2 regions of the Streptomyces sp. NPDC042259 genome follow, and region 1 is predicted to be linked to the other one. Evidence: riboswitches for the same ligand, from Rfam matches in the RefSeq annotation. Region 1 holds a riboswitch; the other holds the start of a gene.
The links. Region 1 has a riboswitch for S-adenosylmethionine ahead of thrC (threonine synthase). Riboswitches for the same ligand answer to the same signal wherever they lie in the genome.
Positions count from the first base shown of each region.

Region 2: linked by a shared signal. The riboswitch ahead of ACZ6MA_RS01570 (aminotransferase class V-fold PLP-dependent enzyme) and the one ahead of thrC (threonine synthase) in region 1 are both predicted to bind S-adenosylmethionine.

Region 1 is NZ_JBVJDW010000004.1:146,232-149,432, reverse strand. Features, by position in the region: gene ACZ6MA_RS12920 (MoaD/ThiS family protein) at 1-28, opposite strand, end outside; gene thrC (threonine synthase) at 117-1,397, opposite strand; SAM riboswitch class I at 1,414-1,554, opposite strand; gene ACZ6MA_RS12910 (glucosyl-3-phosphoglycerate synthase) at 1,729-2,676, shown strand; gene ACZ6MA_RS12905 (alpha,alpha-trehalose-phosphate synthase (UDP-forming)) at 2,729-3,201, shown strand, end outside.
Region 2 is NZ_JBVJDW010000001.1:341,048-344,248, forward strand. Features, by position in the region: gene ACZ6MA_RS01570 (aminotransferase class V-fold PLP-dependent enzyme) at 29-1,420, opposite strand; SAM riboswitch class IV at 1,606-1,722, opposite strand; gene trpD (anthranilate phosphoribosyltransferase) at 1,912-2,976, opposite strand; gene qcrB (cytochrome bc1 complex cytochrome b subunit) at 3,128-3,201, opposite strand, start outside.

The DNA.
Region 1 (3,201 bases):
TGGTGGGGATGCGAACGTTGATGCTCATGCGGATTCGCCTTCCGGCTAGAGATGACGTGCGGGGCCGGCCCCGGCCGTCGAGGGGGCCAGGGGCAGAGGGGGGCAGGGCGCGGGGCTCAGCTGCCGGCGAGGCCCGCCGCGCGGAACGCGTCGAGGCTCGGCCGGATGGTCGCGGAGGGCCCGGTGGTCGGGGCGACGGCGTCCAGGGTCTTCAGCCCGTCACCGGTGTTCAGCACGACCGTCGTCAGGGACGGGTCCAGCACTCCGGCCTCGATCAGCTTCCGGGTGACGCCGACCGTCACCCCGCCCGCCGTCTCCGCGAAGATGCCCTCGGTGCGGGCCAGCAGCTTGATCGCGTCGACGATCTGGGCGTCGGTGACGTCCTCCACCGCGCCGCCGGTCCGCCGTGCGATGTCGAGCACGTACGGCCCGTCGGCCGGGTTTCCGATGGCGAGGGACTTCGCGATCGTGTCGGGCTTCACCGGGCGCACGACGTCGTGGCCGTCCTTGAAGGCGCGCGAGACCGGCGAGCAGCCCTCGGCCTGGGCGCCGAAGATCTTGTACGGCCGGTCCTCGACCAGACCGAGCGCGATCAGCTCCTTGAGCCCCTTGTCGATCTTCGTGAGCTGTGAGCCGGACGCGATGGGCACGACGATCTGGTCCGGCAGCCGCCAGCCGAGCTGCTCGCAGATCTCGTAGGCGAGGGTCTTGGAGCCCTCCCCGTAGTACGGGCGGAGGTTGACGTTGACGAAGCCCCAGCCCTCGCCGAGCGGGTCGCCGATCAGTTCGGAGCAGAAGCGGTTGACGTCGTCGTAGGTGCCCTCGATGCCGACGAGGTCACCGCCGTAGACGGCGGCCATGACGACCTTGCCCGCCTCCAGGTCGTGCGGGATGAACACGCAGGACTTCAGGCCCGCGCGGGCGGCCGCGGCGCCGACCGCGCCCGCCAGGTTGCCGGTGGAGGAGCAGGAGAGGGTGGTGAAGCCGAAGGCCCGGGCGGCCTCGACGGCGATGGCGACGACGCGGTCCTTGAAGGAGTGCGTGGGGTTGCCGGAGTCGTCCTTGACGTAGAGACCGCCGGTGACGCCCAGTTCGCGGGCGAGGTTTTCGGCCTTGACCAGCTTGGTGAAGCCGGGGTTGAGGCTGGGCTTGTCCGCCACGTCGGCGGGGACGGGCAGCAGCGGGGCGTAGCGCCAGATGTTCTCCGGGCCGGCCTCGATCCGGCGGCGCAGCGCCTCGGGGTCACCGGTGGGCAGGTCGTAGGCGACTTCGAGCGGTCCGAAGCAGACGGCGCAGGCGAAGACCGGTCCGAGGTCGAAGCGCTCCTGGCACTCGCGGCACGAGAGGCCGACGGCGGGTCCGAGAGCGACGGGGGTGGCGACAGTGTGCACAGCCATGAGGCGAGGCCCTTTCTCCTCATCTTCCCCGTGGCGAACGTCGCCACGGGACGGAATTGGCACCTTCCCCACCGGGAGCCTCGCGGAGTACGCGGGACCGGCGGGAGGGTTGCCGGGGCTTCAACGGGCCGTATCCCTCTGCCCCTCTGGATGAGCGGTATGGCACTGGGCGCGGCCCAGGCGTTTGTGCGCACGACGACCCCGACATACGAAGGCCGTCCGCGTTGTTCAAGACTGTAACGGAAGGCACGGACGCCCGAACCAGTCGTCCGTACCGCGAGATGGGTCACATCCCGGCCACATCCCGAAGCCCCGCTAAGGAGTCGTACAGGTGCTGGAAGAGGTGGAGCGCTGGCTGGCCCGGCGTTCCTGGTCCGCCGCAGACCGTCCGCTCGACCGGATTCTCGCCGCCAAGCGCGGCGCCGGCACCACGGTCAGCGTCGTCCTGCCGGCGCTGAACGAGGAGGCGACGGTCGGTGCGATCGTGACGACGATCCGCCGGGAGCTGATGACCGAGGCGGTGCCGCTGGTGGATGAACTGGTGGTGCTGGATTCGGGTTCCACCGACCGTACGGCCGTGGTCGCGGCGGCGGCCGGGGCGCGGGTCGTGCACCGGGACGAGGTGCTGCCGCGGCTGCCCGCGCTGCCCGGCAAGGGCGAGGTGCTGTGGCGTTCGCTGCTGGCGACCGAGGGTGACATCGTCTGTTTCGTCGACGCCGACCTGCGGGACTTCTCGGCCGGCTTCGTCTCCGGCATCGTCGGTCCGCTGCTGACCGATCCGGAGGTGCACTTCGTCAAGGCGATGTACGACCGTCCGCTCGGCGAGGCCGTGGGCCAGGGCGGCCGGGTGACGGAGCTGGTGGCCCGCCCGCTGCTGAATCTGCACTGGCCGCGGCTGGCCGGCTTCGTCCAGCCGCTGGGCGGCGAGTACGCGGCCCGCCGGTCGCTGCTGGAGCGGCTGCCGTTCCCCGTCGGCTACGGCGTCGAACTCGGGCTGCTGGTGGACGCGCTGCACACCGTGGGCCTGGACGCGCTGGCCCAGGTCGACGTGGGGGTGCGCAAGCACCGGCACCAGGACGGGCGGGCGCTGGGCCGGATGGCCGCCGCGATCTACCGGACCGCGCAGCTCCGACTGGCCCGCGGCCATCTGGTGCGCCCCTCGCTGACCCAGTTCGAGCGCACCGCGGAGGGGTTCGTTCCGCGGACGTACCCGGTGGACACCGAGGAGCGGCCGCCGATGACCGAGGTGCCCGAGTACGCACAGAGGCACGCCGCGTAACCGTCCCTCGTGCGTACGTTTGAGTGCTTCCCGCACTGGCAAGGCTGCCGACATGGTCGCTGAGCACGTCGCCCCGATTCTCGTCGCATCCAACCGCGGACCCGTCTCCTACAAGCGACGCGAGGACGGCTCGCTCGCGGCGGGCCGGGGCGGAGGCGGGCTGGTGTCGGGCCTCAGCGCGATCGGGACCGACGCCGGCGCCCTGTGGGTGTGCGCCGCCCTGGGCGACGGCGACCGCGAGGCCGTCCGCCGCACGGGCGGCGGGCTCGACCCGGCCGACACCGGCGGCATGCGGGTGCGGATGCTCGACATCGCGCCCGAGGTCTTCACCGCGGCGTACAACGGCATCGCCAATTCCGTGCTGTGGTTCGTCCACCACCTGCTCTACCAGACCCCCCTGGAGCCCGATTTCGACGCGGACTTCCGCGCCCAGTGGGCGGCCTACGAGGCGTACAACGCCGCTTTCGCCGACGCGCTCGCCGAGGAGGCCGCGCCGGGCGCCACGGTCCTCGTCCAGGACTACCA
Region 2 (3,201 bases), on a different contig from region 1:
GGGGCGGAGCCCCGGTCAGGAGCCCCGGCTAAACGGGCACGCAGCGTCCGGCATCCGTCCGGTAGGACCACCGCGCGCCGTCCCGGACCAGTTCCCCCACCGCCGTCAGGAACCGTTCGACGTGCTCGTCCGGCGTGCCCGCGCCGAAGCTGACGCGGAGGGCGTTGAGCGAGGTGCCCTCGTCGGGGGCACCGCACTCGCCGGGCTCACCGGGCTCGTCGCCCAGCAGCGTCCGCACCAGCGGGTGGGCGCAGAAGAGGCCGTCGCGGACCCCGATGCCGTACTCGGCGGAGAGCGCCGCGGCGAAGTGTGAGCTGTTCCAGCCCTCCACGACGAAGGAGATGACGCCCACGCGCGGGGCGTCGTCGCCGAACAGCGAGAGCACCCTGACCCCGGGCACCTCCGCGAGGCCCGCCCGCACGGTCCGCACGAGCCGCTGCTCGCGCTCGACGAGCCGCTCGAAACCCGCCTCCGTGAGCGCCTTGCAGGCCGCGGCGATGGCGTAGACCCCGATGACGTTGGGCGAGCCCGCCTCGTGCCGGGCGGCACTGTCGTGCCACTCGACGTCGATCCCGCCCCCGTCGCGCCGGGCGACCTTGCGGCTCGCTCCGCCGCCCGCCAGATAGGGCTCGCCGGCCCGGAGCCAGTCCGCGCGTCCGGCCAGGACTCCTGCGCCGAACGGCGCGTACAGCTTGTGCCCGGAGAAGGCGACCCAGTCGACGTCCAGCTCCGTGATGTCCACGGGGTGGTGGGGGGCCAGTTGCGCGGCGTCCAGCACGATGCGGGCGCCGTGCGCGTGCGCCGCGGCCGCCAGCTCCCGCACCGGCCACAGCTCGCCGGTCACATTGGACGCGCCGGTCACGCAGACCAGGGCCGGGCCGTACGGTTCGCGGGCGGCGAGGGCCGCCTCCAGCGTCCGGACCGCCTGGCCCGGGGTGCGCGGCGCGTCGAGGTAGCCGACCTCGACGTCCTCGCGCCGCTCCCACGGCAGCAGCGACGCGTGGTGCTCGGTCTCGAAGACGAAGACCCGGGTGCCGGCCGGGACCACGCTCGCGAGCAGGTTCAGCGAGTCGGTGGTGGAGCGGGTGAAGACGACCTGGTCGGCCGGGCGGCAGCCGAGGAAGGCGGCGACGTCGGCGCGGCTGCTCTCGAACAGGTCGGTGGACAGCTGCGAGAGGTAACCGGCCCCGCGGTGCACGCTTCCGTAGTACGGCGCGTAGGCCGCGACGTCGTCCCACACCCGCCGCAGCGCCGGGGCGCTGGCCGCGTAGTCGAGTGCCGCGTAGGGCACTTCGCCCCCGGTGACGAGCGGCACCCGGACGTCCTCGCCGAGGACCGGCAGGGGGCCGTCGGCGAGCGAGGCGTCGGGACGGGAGGCACCGGCGAGCGAGGCGGTGGCGGTGGCAGGGCATGCGGACATGGCGAATTCTCCTGAGAACAGGGGGGTTTGCGGATACGCACGCGGGAAGACACCACCGGCGTGCGGAAAACCGAACCCGGACGCGCGACGGGGCGCGCCGAGTTCACGGGAAACGGGCCGTAGGCCCTATCGCATTCGCTGCATCACGGAAGAAGCTCCCTCGACGACCAGGATCCCTGGCGAGGGATCCGCGCTTGCCGCGGACGTCTTGTCCGCGACCCGGTCATCACCCGGGGCACCCCGCCACGGAAGGAGGGTTGCCGGACAGCGGGCCGGGGCCTATGTCGCTGTCACTCGTGACCTGGCGAAGATTATGGCACAACCGATCACCTGGCGGTATGGGTGTCCGCATGGCGGATGGGCGCACCACCGCTGCGCGGCGGTGTCCTCAATCGCCGGACGGGCTTGCTTTTCAAGCCCGTCCGGCGATTGAGGACGCGCCCGCAGGGCGCCAAGCCGCCGCAGGCGGCACAGACGGACCGCCGGCCAGGCTAGCGGTTGCTCGCCGCGACCCACCGCTCCAGCGCCCGCTTCGCCGCGCCCGAGTCGATCGACTCCGCGGCCTTCGCCAGGCCCGCCGTGATCTGTTCCGTCAGCGGGGCACCGGTCGGCTCCAGGGCGACCAGCGCCGCCGCCGAGTTGAGCAGCACCGCGTCCCGTACCGGGCCGGTCTCGCCGTCCAGCAGCCGACGGGCGACATCGGCGTTGTACGAGGCGTCCGCGCCGCGCAGCGCCTCCACGGGTACCAGGCCGATGCCCACGTCCCGCGGGTCGAAGGGCTCGCGGCGCACCGTGCCGCCGCCGACGATCCACACCTGCGAGGTCGCGGTGGTGGTCAGCTCGTCCAGTCCGTCGTCGCCGCGGAAGACGAGCGCGGAGGCGCCTCGTTCGGCGAGGACGCCGGCCAGGATCGGGGCCATCCGGGCGTCGGCGACGCCGGTCGCCTGGGCCCGCACCCGTGCGGGGTTGGTCAGCGGGCCGAGCACGTTGAAGGTGGTGCGGATGCCCAACTCGCGGCGGGCTGGCGCCACATGACGCAGCGCGGGGTGGAACTTCACCGCGAAGCAGAAGGTGATCCCGGCCTCCTCGGCGACCTCCACCACCCGGCGCGGAGTGAGGTCCAGATTGACGCCCAGCTTCTCCAGCACGTCCGAGGCGCCGCTGGCCGAGGAGGCGGCGCGGTTGCCGTGCTTGACGACCTTCGCACCGGCGCCGGCCACGACGATCGCCGACATGGTGGAGATATTGACGGTCTTGGCGCCGTCGCCGCCGGTGCCGACGATGTCCACGCTCGGGCCGGGCACCTCGATGAGGTTGGCGTGGGCGTACATGGTCCGCACGAGACCGGAGATCTCGGCGACCGTCTCGCCCTTGGCGCGCAGCGCGACGGCGAAGCCGGCGATCTGCGCGTCCGTCGCCTCGCCGCGCATGATCCGGTCCATGGCCCAGGCGGTGTCGTCCGCGCTCAGGTCCACACCGTCGAGGAGGGCGTCGAGGACACCCGGCCAGGTGCGGGCCGTCGCGCTGTCGCCGCCTGCCGGGGTCGCAACGTTCATGGTCCACGCTCCTGGTGGTCGAATCCGTGATGCCGCGGTGTTCGCGGTGTTCGCGGGTCCAGCCTATCCAGGACCGGGGACGGCGAAGAGCCCCGTCCAGCGCATGGACGGGGCTCTTGCCGTGGCGATCAGTGATCGGATCCGAGGGGGATCAGTGGTGGCCGTGGCCGCTGGTGATCTCCTCGTACTCCTCCGCGGTGGCCTTGGGGATGTGCGTCCCCTCGC